Regions from separate parts of the Pantoea sp. S18 genome, predicted to be linked through region 2. Evidence: predicted binding sites of a transcription regulator. Region 2 holds the regulator's gene; each other region holds the start of a gene.
What was found. The regulator PurR, encoded in region 2, represses purine synthesis genes. The targets are predictions, from matches to a motif close to CANGCAAACGTTTGCNTG.
Positions count from the first base shown of each region.

Region 1: VIJ98_RS01870 (nucleoside-specific channel-forming protein Tsx) is a predicted target of PurR. The motif match lies at 1,572-1,589, and genes of this name have one in related genera.
Region 3: purM (phosphoribosylformylglycinamidine cyclo-ligase) is a predicted target of PurR. The motif match lies at 6,118-6,135, and genes of this name have one in related genera.

Region 1 covers NZ_CP142688.1:425,378-432,605, reverse strand. The annotation lists gene VIJ98_RS01880 (response regulator transcription factor) at 1-137, shown strand, start outside; gene VIJ98_RS01875 (HAMP domain-containing sensor histidine kinase) at 134-1,492, shown strand; gene VIJ98_RS01870 (nucleoside-specific channel-forming protein Tsx) at 1,829-2,695, shown strand; gene yjdN (VOC family metalloprotein YjdN) at 2,850-3,281, opposite strand; gene VIJ98_RS01860 (LysR family transcriptional regulator) at 3,360-4,262, opposite strand; gene VIJ98_RS01855 (amidohydrolase) at 4,376-5,689, shown strand; gene VIJ98_RS01850 (M20 family metallopeptidase) at 5,686-7,128, shown strand.
Region 2 covers NZ_CP142688.1:1,867,185-1,874,412, forward strand. The annotation lists gene cfa (cyclopropane fatty acyl phospholipid synthase) at 1-933, opposite strand, end outside; gene punC (purine nucleoside transporter PunC) at 1,245-2,447, opposite strand; gene punR (DNA-binding transcriptional activator PunR) at 2,558-3,469, shown strand; gene purR (HTH-type transcriptional repressor PurR) at 3,466-4,491, opposite strand; gene VIJ98_RS08685 (YnhF family membrane protein) at 4,766-4,855, shown strand; gene VIJ98_RS08690 (C40 family peptidase) at 4,911-5,702, opposite strand; gene VIJ98_RS08695 (Grx4 family monothiol glutaredoxin) at 6,067-6,402, shown strand; gene rnt (ribonuclease T) at 6,438-7,106, opposite strand; gene gloA (lactoylglutathione lyase) at 7,214-7,228, opposite strand, start outside.
Region 3 covers NZ_CP142688.1:3,111,477-3,118,704, reverse strand. The annotation lists gene VIJ98_RS14415 (ABC transporter permease subunit) at 1-1,960, shown strand, start outside; gene pstA (phosphate ABC transporter permease PstA) at 1,957-3,555, shown strand; gene pstB (phosphate ABC transporter ATP-binding protein PstB) at 3,568-4,335, shown strand; gene purN (phosphoribosylglycinamide formyltransferase) at 4,380-5,018, opposite strand; gene purM (phosphoribosylformylglycinamidine cyclo-ligase) at 5,015-6,055, opposite strand; gene upp (uracil phosphoribosyltransferase) at 6,285-6,911, shown strand; gene uraA (uracil permease) at 7,102-7,228, shown strand, end outside.

The sequences.
Region 1 (7,228 bases), 1.4 Mb from region 2:
AAAACCGCATTTACGGCTGGGGCGAAGAGGTCAGCAGCAACGCGGTGGATGTACTGATTCACGGTATGCGTCGCAAACTGGATAACGAAGTGATCCGCAACGTACGCGGACTTGGCTGGCGGGTACCGGCAATATGAAACCTTTCACCTTTATGCGCTCGCTGCGTAACAAACTGCTCGCCACGCTGGTGATTCTGCATCTTGCGATGATTGGCGGCGTCACCTGGTATTTCTATCACTGCTACGGCGACATGATGGGCACCATGAAGGACGATCAGCTCGCCAAGATCGCCGATGCCTGGGCCAGCAGCCAACGCATGCCCGCACTGATGCCGATGGTGATGCATGAAGAGAAACTCAAAAGCACCTATATCGTTCAGCTGTGGGACGAGAGCAACCATCTGCGCGCCAGCTCGTGGCCGGGCCTGCATGCGCCGTTGCAGCTGAAAAAAGGCTGGACCGATTTGAAAGTCGGTGACTGTGGCGACGACTGTGAATGGCGTGTTTACACGCGGCCCGGCGAGCTGGGCAGTGAAATCGGCAATATTCAGGTGCTGCATAATATCGGCTACATGAAAAGTATCATGGTTAAGCGGGCGCTCTCCGCCATCATTCCGTTGGTGCTGATGATGCCGCTCTCACTGATTGTGATATGGCTGGTGGTGCGGGCGATAACGCGCGATTTGCGCGTGGCGTCGCGCCATATCGCAGCCCAGGAAACCCTGCATCCGCATAGCGTTTCACCTGATGGCTTGCCGGATGAAGTGCTGCCGCTGGTGGCAGCTTACAACGCTTTGCTGGATAGACTGCGCGCGGCATGGTCATCGCAGCGCCAGTTCCTCGAAGATGCGGCGCATGAGCTGCGCACGCCAGTCACCGCCGTGACTTTGCAGCTGGAGAATCTGCGGCAACATATTCAACCCGGTGAAGCCAGCCGCCAGTTCGATCAGCTGGAAGCGGGCGTAACGCGCACGCGCCATCTGGTGACGCAGCTGCTGAATATCTCACGTCAGGAAGATCAATCGGTGGTCGCCACGGTAGAAAGCATCGAGCTGGACGACCTGTTGAAAGAGAGCATTGAGCAGCTGATGGTGGTGGCAGATAAGCGCGGCATTGATATCGGCTTTAACGGCACCACGCATTATCGCCTGCACGCCAGCCGCTCCGATCTGCGTAGCCTGTTCGATAACCTGATCGGCAATGCGATGCTGCACACGCCGGAAGGTAGTTTGGTCGATGTGCTGCTGCATCGCGTCGGCAATCACACCGTGGTGGATATCGTCGATAACGGGCCCGGCATGGCGGAATCCTTTATCGAACGCGCCTTTGATCGCTTCACCCGTTCACCAGATGTGCAGGCGCAAGGCAGCGGCTTAGGCTTATCGATTGTGCGCAGCGTGGCGCAAAAGCATCAGATGCAGGTTGCGCTGTCGAACCGCCACGATCAGCAGGGCCAGATTGCCGGCCTGCAGGTGCGCGTTACACTCCCATAACCCCGCAAGGTCGCCATTCATGGCGACCTTGCAACCTATCGCACCATCCCCTCAACACCTTTTTCCCGACGAACGCGACAACGTAAACGGTTGCGGGGTTCCATTCGCCTCACGGCCTTTATGTGATAATGATCACATTTTCAGTGAATCAAACTGCAACACTTTTTGACAAACGTGACCAAAATCTATTTTCTATGCCTCTGTTACAGGCACATTACGCAAGCTTGAAAATCTGGCGACACAGACCGGATACGACAACTCACTGCCCATCCCCTGGGATCAATTTCACCCGATCGCGGCGACGGCCCGGCGATCAAAAGCATGTGGTTAACAATAATGAAATATAAAGCGTTGATAGCAGGGGCCTTATTGGCCAGCAGCTGGACTGGTGCGGCACAAGCGGCAGACAGCGATCCGCAGTACGTTTCTGACTGGTGGCATCAGAGCGTGAACGTGGTGGGCAGCTACCACACCCGTTTTGGACCACAGTTCAACAACGACGTGTATCTGGAATACGAAGCCTTTGCTAAAAAGGATTGGTTCGATTTCTATGGCTACCTCGATTTGACCAACTTCTTCGGCGTGGGCAACAGCAACGCAAACGGCGTGTTCGACCACGGTTCGCCGATGTTCATGGAAATTGAGCCACGTTTCTCGATCGATAAGCTGACCGGCACCGATCTCTCTTTTGGTCCGTTTAAAGAGTGGTACTTCGCCAACAACTACATCTATGACATGGGTCGCAACAGCGATAGCCGTCAGAACACCTGGTACATGGGTCTCGGCACCGACATCGATACGCACAGCGATATCGGCCTGTCGCTGAACGTTTACGCGAAATACCAGTGGGAAAACTACGGTGCGGCGAACGAAAACAGCTGGGATGGTTATCGCTTCAAGGTGAAATACTTTGTGCCGATTACCGACCTGTGGGGCGGCAAGCTGAGCTATATCGGCTTCACCAACTTCGACTGGGGTTCAGATCTGCGTGATGAGTCCGATCGTTCACGTACCAGCAACTCGATTGCATCGAGCCACATTCTGTCGCTGAACTACGATCACTGGCATGTTTCAACTGTGGCGCGTTACTTCCACAACGGCGGCCAGTGGGCTGACGGCCAGGAGCTGAACTTCGGTAACGGTCCGTTTGAAGTGAAATCGACCGGTTGGGGTTATTATTTGGTGGTGGGTTACAACTTCTAATCGCGTGAAACGGTCGCCATGGGATGGTGCAGCCGGTAAGAAGGTCGCCATGAATGGCGACCCTACGGTGTAGGGTGCGCATTATGCGCACCGTTTTAATGACGATGATGAAAGCCAACTCATTAATGCACACCTGGTTGAACACCGCACTCACCTAAATCTGCGGCTTATACGCATTCACCATCCACGGCACGCCGAACTTATCGGTCAACATGCCAAAGCCATTGGCCCAGAACGTCGGAGCCCAGCTTTTCGTCACTTCACCGCCCGCTGACAACGCCTCAAACCAACGCTTGCCTTGCGCCTCATCCGGCGTGGATAAACTCACGGCAAAACCGCCATACGCCGCCTGCGGTGCGCCGTCGCTCATCATAATCTCGCCCTGCCCGATGCGCAGATGGGCATGCATAATCTGCTCCGGCGAAAAGCTCACGCCCGAGATACAACCTTCATCCTCAACCGGCGTTTCATCCGGCATATCGCCATAAGTCATCTTGAACAGCAGCTCGCCATCGGTGGCGTCGAGGTAGAAGGCAATCGCCTCTTCGCAGCGACCGCTGTAAAACACATACGGGGTAACTTGCATGGTCTGTACTCCATAAAGGGAACGTCCACTGCAAGTGTAGTGCGCATTATTTATACAGTTGCGAGCCAGGCCGCACTCTTACCTTTGCTGACAGTAGCGCCGAAACAGCTGCGCCATATAGGCGCTCATCGGCGTCAGCGCGGTGTCTTTGCGCTGGATAAGATAGAAAGTGGCTTTCGGTAAGGGTTCGTCGAGTTCGAGGGAAATCAGCTGGCCGCCGTGCGTCGGGTCTTCAATCACATCGCGCGAAATAATGCTGACGAAATCGCTCTGCGCCACCAGGCTGGTGCAGGCCATAAAGGTCTCGCAGGTGACGACGATTTTCGGCGCCATGCCACGTTCGCCAAACAGATCGTGCAGCAGCCGATAATAGCTCCCTTGCGGCGTCGGCATGGTCCAGTCGCAATGCTGCAGCTCGGCCAGCGTGCGCGCGTGCGCCATCGGATGCCCTTTGCGCATCACCACCTGATAATCACGCTCCATCAGCCGTTCAAACACCAATTCCTGATCGAGATGATTTTTATCATAGGTGTTGATGGTGAAATCCAATTCGCCCTGACGCAGTTCATGCACCATCGAAACCAGCTGGCCTTCAACAATTCGCACCTTAACCAGCGGATACTCGCGATGAAACTGATTGATCACCTGCGGCATGACGGTGCGCGCAATACTGCCGCCCACGCCGATGTTGACGCGCCCGCCGGCTAATCCCAGCCGCTGCTGAATATCTTCCTGCGCCACCCGCAGCTCTTCCAGAACCAGGCTGGCGTGCTTAAAAAAGTTATCACCGATATCGGTCAGCGTAACGCCCTGCTGTCGCCGCTCGAACAGACGCGCGCCCAGCGCCAGCTCCAGTTCCTGAATCGCTTTGGTCAGCGCAGGCTGTGAAAGTCCGGACAAGCGGCTGGCGGCGCGGATGCTGCCCTGACGCGCCACGTCAACAAACGCGCGCAGCTGATGAAGTTTAAGATTGGCAGTCATAGTTTGATGATAACCGTTGTTTATCAGTAGCAAGATATTCGCATCTTATGCGCGGCAAAACCAATGTGTAGATTCGGATGAATGCATAAAAAACCAACACAAAGGAAATGCCGATGAAAACCCTTTCTGACCTCGTCAACGCACGCATCCCGCAGATGCAAGCCTGGCGACGCGATCTGCACCACTTTGCCGAATCGGGCTGGCTGGAGTTCCGCACCGCCACGTTGGTGGCTGAAGAGCTGCATCGTCTTGGTTATCAACTCAAGCTGGGCCGCGAGGTGATCGATGCCGACTCGCGCATGGGATTGCCCTCTGATGAGGTGCTGGCACAGCAGGAAGCGCGCGCGCTGGAGCAAGGCGCGCTGCCGCAGTGGCTTAAGCACTTCTCCGGCGGATTTTGTGGCGTGGTCGCCACGCTGGACACCGGTCGTCCGGGTCCGGTGATGGGTTTCCGCGTGGATATGGATGCGCTCGATCAGAACGAAAGCCGCGCCGCCGATCATCTGCCAACGCGCGAAGGCTTTGCCTCCTGCAATCCCGGCATGATGCACGCCTGCGGTCACGACGGCCACACCACCATCGGCCTGGCGCTGGCGGGCGTATTAATGGAGATGAAAGCGCAGCTGAGCGGCACCATCAAACTCATTTTCCAGCCTGCCGAAGAAGGCGTGCGCGGGGCGAAAGCAATGGTGGCGGCGGGCGTGGTGGATGATGTTGATCTGTTCACTGCCATTCATCTCGGCACCGGCGTACCGGCCGGAGAAATCGTCTGTGGCAGCGACAGCTTCCTCGCCACCACCAAACTCGACGTCAATTTCACCGGCGTCGGCGCGCACGCCGGCGGCAAACCGGAAGAGGGTCGCAACGCCTTGCTGGCAGCGGCGCAGGCCACGCTGGCGCTGCACAATCTGCCGCAGCACAGCGGCGGCGTGGCGCGCGTTAACGTTGGCGTGTTGCAGGCCGGAACCGGCCGCAACGTGGTACCCGACTGTGCGTTGATGAAGGTGGAAACGCGCGGCGTCAGCAATCAGGTTAACGACGATATCTATCAGCAGGCGCTGCGCGTGATTGCCGGTGCGGCGGCGATGTACGGCGTGGAATATGACGTCAAACTGATGGGCGGCGCGCGCAGCTGCACGCCGAGCCCGCCGTGGGTGGAATTCATCCACCAGCAGGCCGAGGCGCTGGGCATATTCAACTCGGTGATCGATACCAAACAGCAGGCGGCGGGCTCGGAAGATGCCACTTACATGCTGGAGCGCGTGCAGCAGCGCGGCGGCCAATCCTCCTACGTAATTTTCGGTTGCGATCTGGCGGCGGGCCATCACAACGCGAAGTTCGATTTCGACGAAGCGATCATGGCGACTGCGGTGCAGACGCTGGCGACGCTGGCACTCAATCACGCACAGTTTGGAGGCCAGCGATGAGCCACAGCGAATTTATCGATCACTACATCAACCAAAACCAGCCGCGTTTTACCGCCCTCAGCGATGCCATCTGGGACGTACCGGAAACTCGCTTTGAAGAAACCCAATCTTCCGCGCTGCTGGCCGATGCGCTGGAGAGGGAAGGTTTTCGCGTTGAGCGCGGCGTCGGCAACATCGACACCGCGTTTATCGCCAGCATTGGCAGCGGCAAACCGGTGATCGCCATTCTCGGCGAGTTCGATGCGCTGGCCGGTTTAAGCCAGCAATCGGGGTGCGCCACGCCGCAGCCGCTGGTGGAAAACGGCAACGGCCACGGCTGCGGACACAATCTGCTCGGCACCGCCGGTTTGGCTGCCGCTTTCGCTATCAAAGCCTGGTGGGCCAAACACGGCCAGCGCGGCACGCTGCGCTTCTACGGCTGTCCGGGCGAAGAAGGCGGCTCCGGCAAAACCTTTATGGTGCGCGAAGGCTTATTCGACGATGTTGATGCGGCAGTGACCTGGCATCCCGAAGGTTTCAGCGGCATGTTTAACCTCAGCACGCTGGCGAATATTCAGGCCGCCTTCCGCTTTAAAGGCGTAGCGGCGCACGCGGCCAACTCACCGCATTTAGGACGCAGCGCGCTGGATGCGGTGACGCTGATGAACACCGGCGCCAACTTCCTGCGCGAGCACATCGTGCAGGAAGCGCGTTTGCACTACGCGGTGACCAATGCCGGCGGCGTCTCCCCCAATGTGGTGCAAGCCGACGCCGAAGTGCTGTATCTGATTCGCGCGCCGCAGCTCGATCAGGCGCAGGATATCTATCAGCGCGTCATCAACATCGCCAAAGGCGCGGCCCTGATGACCGACACGCAGATGACGGTGCGCTTCGATAAAGCCTGCTCCAATTACGTGCCGAATCGCGCGCTGGAAAGCGTGATGGAGCGTTATTTGCATCAGTTTGGTTTGCCTGACTACAGTGAAGCGGAGCAGGCGTTTGCCGCCGAGATTCGATCCACGCTAAGCAAAGACGATCTGCGCAACGCGCGTCTCAATGCAGCGCGCACCGGCGGTGAAGCGGGCGTTGCCTGGACCGAAGCGTTGGGCGACAAGATTTTGATGGATGAAGTGGCTCCCTATGCGGTGACGCGCGAGATCCTGTACGGCTCAACCGACGTCGGTGACGTGAGTTGGGTGGCGCCCACCGCACAGTGTTTTGCGCCCTGCTTCGCCTTCGGCACGCCGCTGCACACCTGGCAGCTGGTGGCGCAGGGCCGCACTTCGATTGCCCACAAAGGCATGTGTCTGGCCGCCAAAGTGATGGCCGCCACCGCGCTGACCTTGTTGCAGGATGACGAAGCGCTGGCGCGCTGCCGCGATGAGTTCCAGCGCGTGCGCCGCGAGCAGCCTTACGTCTGCCCGATTCCAGCGGATGTCACACCGTCGAAGTTGAAATGATTATGCGATTCGTAACACGGTGCGCATAAATGCGCACCCTACGAACCAACCGGAATGAAACACCGTCGTAGGGTCGCCATTCATGGCGACCTCAGAAATA
Region 2 (7,228 bases):
ATGCCAGTCTTCCATGACGAAATGCGGCTCACTGGCATCAGCGATTTGACGCACTGACGGCAAACAGCCGTTCGGGAAAATATATTTATCAATCCACGGATCGACATTCATATCTGTGGTGAGGGCGCCAATGGTGTGCAGCAAAAATATGCCGTCTGGTTTGAGGTTGCGGTCAGCAACATCAAAATAAGTGGCATAGTTTTTCGGCCCGACATGTTCAAACATACCGACAGAAACGATGCGATCATATTGATTATTCAGGTCGCGATAGTCCTGCAGTAATATAGTGACATCCAGTCCTTCACAGCGTTGTTGTGCCAGTTTTTGTTGCTCTGCTGAAATAGTCACGCCATGCACCGTGACGCCATAATGGCGCGCAGCGTATTCTGCCAGTCCGCCCCAGCCACAACCGATATCCAACAGCATCATACCCGGTTCAAGTTCCAACTTGCGGCATATCATATCCAGTTTGGCTTGCTGCGCGTTTTCCAGGGTATCAGCGTCTTTCCAGTAGCCGCAGGAATATTGCATATAAGGATCAAGCATCAGTGAGAATAGATCATTACCAAGGTCATAATGCTCTTTACCCACAATCCAGGCGCGTTTTTTTGATTGCAAATTAGTGAGACGCGCGGCGGCGATGCGCAACGTATCTTTAAAATGCCGGGGTAATTGTTTATCCAGATGGTGTTTTAAAACGCGATGGAAGAACATATCGAGCTGTTCGCACTCCCACCAACCATCCATGTAACTTTCACCTAATCCGAGCGATCCTTCCTCAAGAACGCGTTTAAAAAAATCTGGATGCTTTACCTGAATATCCCAGGGACGAGTGCCATTAACTGCAATATCAGCCCGCTCTAGCAGTTCATTGACGATCCGATACCAATGGTTTTCTTCAAGGCTCACTTCTTCTATAACAGATGAACTCATAGCTTCTCCATCACCTTCCGATCTGAACCTGAGAAAAAGAATAGCCAATTTCCCAAGACCTGTGAGAGAACTCACGGAAAATCCGTGCGCCAGAAATCCGACGTTGTACGACGTAGTACAGAGGTATGAATTTGAGCAGAAAAGTGGGTCGCCGCACCGGATAATGTGCAGACGCCATCCCGCGACAGTGTCGCTAAAGGTATTACATTTATATTATTGATTTAATACAGAATTACTGACCCACAGAGTATATGCTCACGTGGGTCAATATTCAACGGGTTATCGTTAGTTTGCTAACGAAAAGCGTTGACTTAGAGATTATCTTCGCAGGGACGGGAAGTGTGGGCAATATCACTTTGTGCGTTTAGCGATCGCTGGCAGACAAAGCCCGCCCACGCCAGTACCACGGTGGCGACCATCACTAACGTGGTGTTGAACAGCGCCTGCTCAAGACCGGCGGAGACCAGCAGGCTGGCAACAAAGCATAATCCTAACTGGAATAAGTTCTGTAATCCTGCGGCTTTACCAGTGGCGTGCGGGAAGGGCGCTAATGCGCTGGCAACCACAATCGGATAGATCGCACCATTGGCCAGCGCCATGCCGCAGAAGGGCATCAACAATACAAACAGCGGCGCGGAAGGCATCAGGGCGATGACAAACAGACTCAGGATGCTCAGGCTATACAACACCAGCAACCACGGCAGGAGTTGCGCGCCCTGATAACGATTTAACAGCGTGCGGCAGCCAAAGCCACCAATCAGAAACGCAATGGTCTGCGGAATATAGCTCAGGCCAATATCGCCCGGCGTCAGGCCAGCAGCGGCGAGAATGAAAGGTGATCCCGTCAGCCAGGCAAAAAAGCTCGCTGAACACGCCGAGTAGATCAAGACGTTACCGCTGTAAACGCGAGTACCCAGCAAGGTCAACCAGCCGGGTTGTTTGCCTGACGCAACTTTCTCGCGCTTAGGCGAGGTTAACTGCAGCGTACCGATCAGCAACACCACGGCAACCAGCGTTAGCGTGATAAAGATGCTGCGCCAGTGGAAGTGGCCGATAAGCCAGGCGCCGAGCAGCGGTGCCAGCGCCGGAGACAGCGCAACCAGCGGCATAATCGTGGCAAACACTTTATTGGCTTTGGCTTTTGGATAGTGATCCACCACCAGCGCCTGCCAGCTCACGGCAGCCGCACACACACCAATCGCCTGCACAAAACGCAGCGCCAGCATCAGGCGGACATCGGTCACCCAAAGCATCCCCAGACAACCAAGGGCGAAGATGGCTAACCCCGCCAGCAAAATGGGTTTACGGCCGTAACGATCTGACAGCGGCCCCCAAAATACCTGGGCACAGGCGAAACCGCCGAGAAACAGACTCAGGCTGGCGCTGATGGTGCCGGGTGCGCTCGCGAAATCACGCTGCATATCGCCAAAGGCGGGTAAATACATATCCGTGGCAAGAAAGCCGAGCATGCTGAGCACGGCGAGATAAGGCATAAATGCTTTAGACGACAACATGGTGATTCTCTTTTGGGCAGGTTGAACGCCGGGGAGTGTAAAAGGATGCAACGCGCTTTGTGAAACGCTAATATTTGCATAGTGCTGTTAAATTTTTTGAAGGCAAAATTATGTGGTCAGAATATGCGCTTGAAGTGGTGGATGCGGTGGCGCGCACTGGCAGTTTTAGTGCGGCAGCGCAGGAGCTGCATCGTGTGCCTTCTGCCGTCAGCTATACCGTGCGCCAGCTGGAAAGCTGGCTGGCGGTGCCGCTGTTTGAGCGTCAGCACCGCGAAGTGGTGATGACACCGGCGGGCGAGCATTTTGTACGTGAAGGACGATCTGTTATCAAAAAAATGCTGGCAACCCGTCGACAGTGTCAGCAACTGGCAAATGGCTGGCGCGGGGAGCTAAGCATCGCGGTTGATTGCATCGTTAAACCGCAGCGCACGCGGCAGTTAGTGAAGGATTTCTATCGCCACTTTCCCGATATGGAGCTGATTATCAGCTACGAAGTGTTTAACGGCGTGTGGGATGCATTGGCAGATGGCCGGGTTGATGTGGCGATTGGCGCAACCCAGGCGATTCCGGTGGGCGGACGTTTTGCCTTTCAGGATATGGGCGCGTTGAACTGGCGTTGTGTTGTAAGTCCGGATCATCCGTTGGTTAACAGCACGGAGCTGGATGATGAAACATTGCGAGTATGGCCATCGCTGGTGCTGGAGGATACCTCGCGTGCGTTGCCGCGCCGTATGACATGGACGCTGGATAATCAGCGACGTCTGGTGGTGCCAGAGTGGGAAACCGGGATGGATTGTTTGCTGGCAGGATTATGCGTCGGCATGGCGCCAGGCCATCTGGCGCGTCCTCTGCTGGACAGCCATAAACTGGTGGAACTGGCACTGCCGCAGGCCTTTCCGGACAGTCCGTGCTGCGTCAGCTGGTCAGAACAGCGCGCGTCACCGGCGCTGGAGTGGTTACTGGCTTATCTCGGGGATGCCGAAACGCTGAACCACGAATGGCTCAGCGAATTGTCGGCTTAGCGGCGATAGTCGCGGAACGGACCGTACGCCACCGAACGGCGCTCAATCAGCGTTGGCTGAACCTCAATGGTTTGCGGATCTTCACGCTTGCTGGTGATGCGATCCAGTAGCATTTCCAGCGCTTTTTCACCCAGTTCGGCTTTTGGCTGATGCACGGTGGTCAGCGCTGGCGTGAAATAGCGCGCGTTGCGCACATTATCGTAGCCGATGACTGAGATATCCTGCGGTACGCGCAAACCCATCTCATCAGCAGCGCAAATCGCGCCCATCGCCATAATATCGCCACCGCAGAACACCGCTGTTGGGCGCTGTTTCTGATTTAAAATCTGCTGCATCGCCTGATAGCCCGATTCAGGCTCAAAGTCGCCCTGAACTACCCATTCCGGACGCACCGTAATGCCCGCTTCGTTCATTGCCTGCAGGAAGCCAGCGTGACGGCCGCCGCCGGTGTTGCGCTCCATCTGGCCGGGAATGGCACCGATATCTCGATGACCGCGTTCAATCAGATAACGCCCGGCGAGATAGCCGCCCTGAAACGCATTGTCTTGCACGGTATCGGTGAAATCACCGCGCGATGCACCCCAATCCATCACCACCATGGGAATGTTGCGGTTCTCTTCCAGCATCTGCAGCAAATCGTCTGGATACTCAGAACACATCACCAGCAAGCCATCGACGCGCTTTTGCGCCATCATCGACAGGTAAGCACGCTGCTTTTGCAGATCGTTGTGCGCATTGCCGAGAATCAGCGTGTACCCGCGTTCGAAACAACGGTTCTCCACCGCTTCGATAATTTCAGCGAAATAGGGCGCTTCGCTGGAGGTCGCCAGCAAACCTAAGGTTTTGGTGTGATTAACTTTGAGACTACGCGCCACGGCACTGGGCGAGTAGTGTAATTCTTTGATCGCTTCCCATACGGCGTTACGCGTCTCTTCCGCAACGAAACGCGTTTTGTTGATGACATGCGAAACCGTGGTGGTTGAGACACCCGCGCGTTTTGCGACATCTTTAATTGTTGCCATGAAAATGGTACTCCTGGGCTTATCGCAACTTACTGATAAGTATATTGTTAAACGTTTGCGTCTGCTAATGCTTTTATAGCCCAAAAAAGCGGGCAAAACGGTGTGTTTTAGCAGGCGAAATCACTTCATCACGCTGTAAATACAGCACGCGCAAAATCTGTTGCGCAACGAAAGGCGGCGATTCTAACAAGCTGGCGCGGATAACACGAGATTTTTGCCCATTGCTGTGCGAAAATCGCCTTAACCCTAATAATTGTGTGACTAAGGAGTTGTGATGAATACCGACCTGAAGCTGGCGCTAATGACCACCGTTGGCGCACTGTTGATGATTATCGCCTTCAGCTTTACCGCGATCATGCATTAACAAAAAAGCCGGAGCTGAGAACAGCATCCGGCTTTTTATGATTGTTGCGCAACAGTTAGCGAATAGTTTTTGGCGTCATCATGCGACGCGCGCCCACATAGTGTTTCTGCCAGTAATCCTCACCCAGTGCGCTAATCTGAATATCTTTGCCGGTACGCGGCGACTGAATGAATTTCCCGTTGCCGAGATACACGCCAACATGATCGGCGGTGCCGCGATTATTAATGCGGAAGAACACCAGATCACCTTTCTCCAGCATTTCACGCTTAATCGGTGCCGCATCGCGCAGGTGATACATCTCATTGGCGGTGCGCGGGAATTTGAATTTCACCAAATCTTTATAGGCGTACCACACTAAGCCGCTGCAATCGAAACCGGTGTGTGGCGAAGTGCCGCCCCACTGATAAGGTTTGCCGAGTTGGCCCATCAATTTGGTCATCGCTGTTTCACGCGCTTTTTGATAACGCTGGCGGTGCGCCTTACTCATTTTGATGCCGGTCAGCGCTAACGCTTCATCATCGACGGCGATCTCTGGTGTTTTCTTCGCTAAACGTTGATGACCGTATTTCTTAGCAGAGAGTTTCAGCGGGGATTTTTTGCTGGTGGTCTTGTGCAGCGCGGTTTCTGTTTTGGTCTGTTTTTTGAGTTTGAATTTTTGAACAGCAGTCAGGCGCGATTTTTTGGTGGTGGTTTTCACCGGGCGTCGTTTGCGGCGCTCGTCTTCACGTGCGCTCTTTTTCTCTGCTTTAAGCGAACTGGCATTAACGGGCGCATGCGGAGATGCAGCAGCCACATTAAAAAACAGTTGGGCGAAAGCCAGTATGAAAAGCGTAATTAGTAGACGCATAATCCGGTTACAGGTTAAGCAGGCTGAATGAAAGCAGACTGCGTTAAAGTGAGAGAAATCTGATCAAGCGATCAGCGCCGAGGCAATTCTAATCCACTTTTTTTCCAAAAGGTAAGGCCTTTTTCCATTAATATGTTACCAGATTGATTCTGTAGCAAAAATGAGCGATTTCAGCTGGTTAACGCAGCGAAACTATTGCTAATTATTAATTTATTAATGCCAATTAATGATATGAAAATGTTATTTGTCATGCGTTAACTTAACAAACATGGCGATTAGCCAGTGCAAACGCAAAATCCCGTTTTCAGTCCGGGAGCGAAATCGCTACAATAAACAAACACGAAGTAGAAGATTAAGGAAGGCAATAATGAGTACTGTTGAAAAAATTCAGCGTCAGATCGCAGAAAACCCGATTCTGCTGTACATGAAAGGTTCTCCAAAGCTGCCAAGCTGCGGTTTCTCGGCGCAAGCCGTGCAGGCGCTTTCTGCGTGTGGCGAGCGTTTCGCATACGTGGACATTCTGCAGAACCCGGACATTCGTGCTGAAATGCCAAAATACGCTAACTGGCCAACCTTCCCGCAGCTGTGGGTAGATGGTGAACTGGTCGGCGGCTGCGACATCATCGTTGAGATGTTCCAGCGCGGTGAACTTCAGCCACTGCTGAAAGAGACCGCTGAGAAGTATAAAGAAGCGGAATAATGCAGAAGGCCGACAAATGTCGGCCTTTTCTTTGCTTACTCGGCAGACGCGTCGTCTGCGGATTCTTCACTGAAAGCCAGCGGCCAGCCGCCCAGACGTTTCCAGCGGTTCACCAACTCACAAAACAGCGTCGCGGTTTGCTCGGTGTCATACAGCGCCGAATGCGCTTGCGTACTATCAAACTCCATTCCCGCCGCTTTACAGGCTTTCGCCAACACGGTTTGCCCCAGCACCAAACCACTTAACGCTGCGGTATCAAACGTAGCAAAAGGGTGGAACGGATTGCGCTTCAGGCTGGCGCGCTCTGCGGCCGCCATCACGAAGTTGAGATCGAAAGTGGCATTGTGCGCCACGATAATCGCGCGATTGCAGCCGCTATCTTTGGTGCCTTTGCGCACCATTTTAAAAATCGCATGCAGCGCTTCATATTCGCTTACCGCACCGCGCAGCGGATTGGTGGGATCGATGCCGGTAAACGCCAGCGCCGCAGGATTCAGAATGGCGCCTTCAAACGGTTCCACATGGAAATGCAGCGTTTCATCGCGGTGCAACCAGCCGTCTTCATCCATTTTCAGCGTTGTGGCTGCAATTTCCAGCAGTGCATCGGTTTGTGCATTGAAACCTGCGGTTTCAACGTCGATCACAACAGGATAAAAACCGCGGAAGCGTTGGTGGAGAGCGTTTAAAGCGTTCGATTCAGACATCAGGATCTCATGGCAATAAATAGGGCAGCGCGCATTATGGCAAAAATCGCAGGAGGGTGCAGCAGGAGAGGGAAGTCAGCCTGCAATTAGCAGGCTGACCAGCAACCTTAGTTGCCTAAGCC
Region 3 (7,228 bases), 1.2 Mb from region 2:
CTGGGTGGTGCTGCCGCTGTTTAGCGCGCCGGGGATGCATGCCACCACCAATATTCAGCTGTGGGACAAAGCGCCGATGCTGGCGATGGGCAGCGACGGCCATTTAGGCTGGCGCATTAGCCGTAACGAAGCGCGCTTTATTCCGCTCGATGGTCAACCCGCGGCACCGGCACTGGCGTTGAATGGCAAGCCCGATGCGGCGATCGTAAGCTTTGATAACCGCAGCGTGCTGCTCAATATGCAGGGCGAACTGCTGTTAATGCAACCGGTTATCCGCAACGGCAGCGGCGAATGGGGTTTCCCGCTCGGCGATCGTCCGCTGCGCTTACCGCAAGGCCCGGTCAGTAACATGGCGCTGACGTCGCTCAACGATCATCAATGGTTGATTGCCGCGCAAACCGCTGCTGGCATCAGCCTGCTGACGCTGGAAAATCAGCAAAAAGTGAATCAGATCCTGCTGCCGCAGCAGCAGGCCGATCATCTGCTGTTGTCGCCAGATGGCACCTTGCTCTACGCCAGCAGCGGGCGTTTGCTGCGCGTGTGGCAAATCACGCCGGATGGCGCGCAGTTACGCGAAACCCAAACCCTCAATCTGCCGCCGCAAAGCCTGCATATGCTGGCTGGTGGACGCACCTTGCTGATTCAGGATGCACAGGGCGTGCAGCAATGGTTCGCTATCGCCAGTGATAAAGGGCCGCGTCTGCAACAGATTCACACCTTCAACGGCAGCCAGCAGGCGCGCGGCATCACGCCGGAACCGCAGCGCCGCGTGTTTGCCACATACGATGCGCAGGGCAAGGTTCAGCTGTTCGCCAGCAAGCAGCAGGGCGCAATCTTAGAGCGTCAGCTGGCGCCGGGCATTCAGGCGCTGGCCTTCGCGCCGCGCGGTGATGCCTTGATCATTGAACGCGCCGGGGAATGGCAGCAGTTTGCTTTAGATAATCCGTGGCCGGACTTCACCTGGCGCAACCTGTGGCAGAAAATCTGGTACGAAAACTATCCGCAGGCCGATTGGGTATGGCAATCCACCGCAGCGGGCGACAGCTATCAAGCCAAGTTCAGCCTGATGCCGCTGGTATTGGGTACGCTGAAAGCCGCCAGTCTGGCGCTGCTGTTCGCCACACCGCTGGCATTGGCCGCCGCGATGTACACCGCGTGGTTTATGTCGCCGGGTTTACGTCGCTGGGTGAAGCCCGCTATCGAAATGATGGGCGCGCTGCCAAGCGTGGTGATTGGTTTAATCGCGGGCGTATGGCTGGCACCGCATATCAGCACCGCGCTGGTTGGCGTGTTGCTGCTGCCGCTGGTGCTGGCGGCTACCTTACTGTTGTGCGGCGTGCTCAGTCCGCGTTTACCTGCCAGCTGGCGACGTCCCGGTTTTGAAGTGATTCTGCTGCTGCCGGTATTGCTGGTGGTGACGTTGCTGACGCTGTGGCTGCCAACGCTGTTGTGGCCGGAAATTGGCGAGCGTTTAGCGCATTACGAACAGCGCAACCTGCTAGTCGCAGCGCTGGCGATGGGTTTTGCGCTAGTGCCGCTGATTTTCACCTTATCGGAAGATGCGCTATTCAGCGTGCCGGGCGCGCTCGGGCAGGGCTCACTGGCGCTGGGTGCCACGCCGTGGCAAACCCTGACGCGCGTGGTGCTGCCGGGCGCCTCGGCGGGCATCTTCGCTGCATTAATGATTGGCTTTGGCCGCGCCGTCGGCGAGACGATGATTGTTCTGATGGCCACCGGCAATACGCCGGTCAGCGAAGGCGGCTTATTTGCTGGCCTGCGTGCACTCTCCGCCAACATTGCCATTGAAATGCCCGAAGCCGCAGCGGGCAGCGCGCATTACCGCATTCTGTTCCTTAGCGCATTGATACTGTTGATCTTCACGTTGGTGATCAACACCATCGCCGAGTTGATTCGTCAGCGCCTGCGTCAACGTTACAGCCAGCATGAGGGCCACGGATGACGGCGATGAAACAAAACGATCGCTGGCGCTGGCTCACCGCCGGAGCAGTCGCGGTTTGCCTGCTGGCGTTTACCTTGTTGATTGGTTTGCTCGGCTGGCAAGGCGTGCGCGCTTTCTGGCCGCAGCCGGTCGATCAATATCAGTTCCAGCCGCCGGAAGGCAGCGCGGTGATGGTGCTGGGCGAAACCTTGCAAAAGCAGCAGCAGGGCGAACAGTGGCGCTATGTGGTGAAAACCGGTAACCGTGATTTTGCCGCGCCGGATTTCCGCGTGCTTTACAGCCAGGGCGAGGCGAAAACCCGTCGTCCTGTCGATGTGTTGGTGCTACAGCGCCGCAACGGCGGCAATGCGTATGGTTGGCTGGTGGAGCTGCGCCAGGATAATGAAGTGATGACCGCGCAAAGCCGCGATGCCTTGCTGCATCAGCGTTTGCAGCAGGTACATGAGCAACTGCGCCAGGCGAGTAACATCCGTCGCATCAAGATGGCGCGCCTCAATGCACAGCTGGAAAGCCTGCAGCAGCAAGCCGATGAGCAGCAGCGTAACGGCAGCTTCACTCTGGAAGTGCAGTCCGAGTTTGATGCCAACCGCACCGCGTTACAGCGCCGCTTCAACGCGCTGGCGCAGCAGTTAACCCATCTGCAGCAAGAGAGTCAGCGCGATACGCTGGTGCTGCGCGATGTGAACGGCGTGGATCACACCATCCCGTTGGCGCAGGTGGTGGATGCGTGGTATCCGAATGCTATGACCTTAACCAACAAAACGCTGCACTTCTTCAGCCAGATTTGGCAATTCGTCAGCGATTCACCGACTTCCGGTGGCGGCGAGAGCGGGGCGTTTCCGGCAATTTTTGGCACCGTGCTGATGGTGCTGTTAATGTCGATCATCGTCATGCCGCTCGGCGTCATCGCTGCGGTTTGGTTGCACGAATACGCCGGACGCAATGCGCTGACGCGGCTGGTGCGCATCGCGGTGGTGAATCTCGCCGGCGTGCCATCGATTGTCTACGGCGTGTTTGGCCTCGGTTTCTTTGTCTGGCTGATTGGCGGCACCATCGACCAGCTGTTCTTCTCTAGCGCCTTACCCAATCCCACTTTTGGTACGCCGGGCTTGCTGTGGGCCGCGCTGACGCTGGCGCTGCTGACGCTGCCGGTGGTGATTGTTGCCACCGAAGAGGGATTGTCGCGCATTCCGGATAATCTGCGTCAGGGATCGCTGGCGCTGGGCGCAACCCAGGCGGAAACGCTGTGGCGCGTGGTGCTGCCGTTGGCGGTACCGGCCATGCTTACCGGCCTGATTCTGGCGGTGGCGCGTGCAGCCGGAGAAACCGCGCCGCTGATGCTGGTGGGCGTGGTGAAAATGGTGCCAGAGCTGCCGGTTGATGCGGTGTTCCCTTATTTGCACCTCGATCGTAAATTCATGCACCTCGGTTTTCAGATCTACGATTTGGCGTTCCAGAGCCCCAACATCGATGCTGATCGACCGCTGGTTTACGCCACCGCTTTGCTGCTGGTGGTGATCATCCTGTCGCTCAATCTGCTGGCGATGGCATTGCGCCATCGGCTGCGTGAGCGTTACCGGCTTATGACGCACTAAAAAAGGTTTCTGATGACGCCCGATTACGACATTGCCCTTCGCGTTAATCAGCTGTCGCTGTGGTATGGCGAACGCCAGGCGCTGAATAACATTGATCTGCAGATCCCGAAAAACCGCATAACGGCGTTGATTGGTCCTTCCGGCTGCGGCAAATCGACGCTGCTACGCTGCTTTAATCGCATGAATGATGTGATCGATCGCTGCCGCATCGAGGGCGAGATTCTGCTGGATGATTACGCAGTGATGCAGGCGAATCAGGATCTTGCCGCGCTGCGTCGCCGCATTGGCATGGTGTTCCAGCGGCCAAATCCGTTTCCTAAATCGATTTACGAAAACGTAGTTTACGGCCTGCGCTTGCAGGGCGTGCGCGACCGTCGCGTGTTGAATGAAGCCTGTGAGCGTGCGCTGCGTGCGGCGGCCTTGTGGGCCGAAGTGAAAGATCAGCTGGGGCAGAACGCCTTAACGCTCTCTAACGGCCAGCAGCAACGTTTGGTGATTGCGCGTGCCATTGCCATTGAGCCGGAAGTATTGTTGCTGGATGAGCCCACCTCGGCACTTGATCCGATCTCAACGCTGGTGATCGAGGAGTTGATGACTACGTTGAAGCAGCATTTCACGCTGGTGTTAGTGACGCACAATATGCAGCAGGCGGCGCGCGTGTCGGATTACACCGCGTTTATGCATAACGGACAATTAGTTGAGTTTGACGAAACCGATCGCATCTTCACTTCGCCAAAAGCGCGGCGTACCGAAGATTACATTACGGGACGGTTTGGTTGATGGTGCGGACGTGATGAAGGTCGCCATGAATGGCGACCTTACGTTTATTCGTTGGCATGACCTTCAGGTGGCAACGGCTGACCATCCAGCCACGCTTTACCCTCACGCATCTGTAAACGCCCATCAACAAACCAGCTGATCACCAGCGGATAGATCGCATGTTCCTGATGCTGCACGCGCGCGCTGATTTCGTCTTCGCTGTCGCCAGCAAACACCGGCACGCGCGCCTGCAAAATAATCGGTCCGCCATCAAGCTCATCAGTGACAAAATGCACTGAAGTGCCATGCTCTTCGTCGCCGTTTTCCAGCGCCTGACGATGCGTGTGCAAGCCCGGATATTTCGGCAATAACGACGGATGAATATTCACCAGACGATCGTGATAGTGCGCGACAAAAGCGCTGCTCAGGATGCGCATATAACCGGCCAGCACCACCAGATCCGGCGCGTAAGCATCAATCTCCTGCATTAACTGGCGATCAAAGGCTTCGCGGTCGGCAAAATCACTGGCAGCTAACGCATGCGGCGGGACATTGGCTTCCTGCGCGCGCGTTAAACCATAGGCGCTGGCTTTATTACTGAAAACGGCAGCGACGCTGCCGTTGATACGCCCGCTTGCGCAGGCGTCGAGGATGGACTGAAGATTGCTTCCGTTGCCGGAGATCAGTACAACCAGTTTTTTCATGGATTGATAACCACACGCTCTTCAGAATCAGACGCTTTAATCACACCGATTTTCCACGCTTTTTCGCCCGCGTCGGTCATCAGCTGTACCGCTTTATCGGCTTCTGCCGGGCTCAGCGCAATCACCATGCCCACGCCGCAGTTAAAGGTGCGGTACATTTCGTGACGGCTAACGTTGCCCGCCTGCTGCAACCAGCTGAACACAGACGGCCACTGCCAGCTGCTCTCTTCCAGCACCGCCTGGGTGTTGTCTGGCAGAACGCGCGGGATGTTTTCCCAGAAGCCGCCGCCGGTCAGATGCGAAATCGCATGCACATCAACCTGTTCGATCAGGCTAAGGATGTTTTTCACATAGATGCGGGTTGGCGCCAGCAGGTGATCGGCCAGTGATTTGCCATCCAGCTGTTTGGTGGCCGGATCGGTCTGGCTGACTTCAAGAATCTTGCGCACCAGAGAATAACCGTTCGAGTGTGGGCCGCTGGAACCCAGCGCAATCAGCACGTCGCCGTCCTGCACTTTCGAACCGTCAATGATTTCTGATTTTTCCACCACGCCGACGCAGAAACCCGCCACGTCGTAATCTTCGCCGTGGTACATGCCTGGCATTTCAGCGGTCTCACCGCCGACCAGCGCACAACCCGACTGCAAGCAACCTTCGGCGATGCCGGTGATTACCGATGAAGCGGTATCCACATCCAGCTTGCCGGTCGCGTAATAATCGAGGAAGAACAGCGGCTCAGCACCCTGCACAATCAGGTCGTTAACACACATTGCGACCAGATCGATGCCGATGCTGTCATGGCGTTTGAGATCCATCGCCAGACGCAGCTTGGTGCCGACGCCATCGGTTCCGGAGACCAGCACAGGCTCGCGGTACTTCTGCGGCAGCGCACAGAGCGCGCCGAATCCGCCCAATCCACCCATGACTTCCGGGCGGCGGGTTTTTTTCACTACGCCTTTAATACGGTCAACCAGATCGTTACCAGCATCGATATCAACACCGGCGTCTTTGTAGCTGAGAGAGGTTTTGTCGGTCACTGCGGAATCCCCACGCGAGTTGCGGTTGGTGGCAAAAATTAAGCGCGGCAATTCTAACAGCGCAGGCAAACGTTTGCGAGTCCCATCTCATGCTGCCTTTGCATCGCCTCAGATTTTCGCCAATCCTTAGATGACGCAGGCTATTGACCGATGACATGTGGCGCAGCGGCGAAAAGGCGGTATAATCCGGCGATTTTTTTTAGCTCAACTCAATTCCGGGAGAACAATCATGAAGATCGTGGAAGTCAAACACCCGCTGGTCAAACATAAACTGGGCCTGATGCGTGAGCATGATATCAGCACCAAGCGTTTCCGCGAGCTGGCCTCGGAAGTGGGCAGCTTGCTGACCTATGAAGCCACCGCCGATCTGGAAACCGAGCGCGTCACGATTGAAGGCTGGAATGGTCCGGTTGAAATCGATCAGATCAAAGGTAAAAAAATCACTGTAGTTCCGATTCTGCGTGCTGGCCTCGGCATGATGGAAGGGGTGCTCGAGCACGTGCCAAGCGCGCGCATCAGCGTGGTTGGCGTGTATCGTGATGAAGAGACGCTGGAGCCGGTGCCGTATTTCCAGAAGCTGGTGTCGAACATTGAAGAGCGCCTGGCGCTGGTGGTCGACCCGATGCTGGCAACCGGTGGTTCAATGATCGCTACTATCGATCTGCTGAAGAAAGCCGGTTGTACCAGCATTAAAGTGCTGGTGCTGGTGGCCGCACCTGAAGGTATTGCCGCGCTGGAGAAAGCGCATCCGGATGTGGAGCTTTACACCGCATCTATCGATCAGGGATTGAACGAGAAGGGCTACATCATTCCTGGACTCGGCGATGCCGGGGACAAGATTTTCGGAACCAAATAAAAGAAACCAGCCGGCCAGAGAGTCGGCTTTTTTTTGGCAAAAACACAACATTGTCATCCTCGAGTTATTCGAGCCAGGGCAAGGCGGCAAACGAGTTCATCCCGATGAGCTTACTTAGGTAAGTGATTCGGGTGAACGAGAGCAGCCAACGCAGCCATGGCTCGAAGAACGAAGAGGATAGGGGATAATAATGACTCGTCGTGCAATCGGCGTTAGCGAACGCCCACCGCTCTTACAAACCATTCCACTCAGCTTGCAGCATCTGTTCGCCATGTTTGGCGCAACCGTGCTGGTGCCGATTCTGTTCCACATCAACC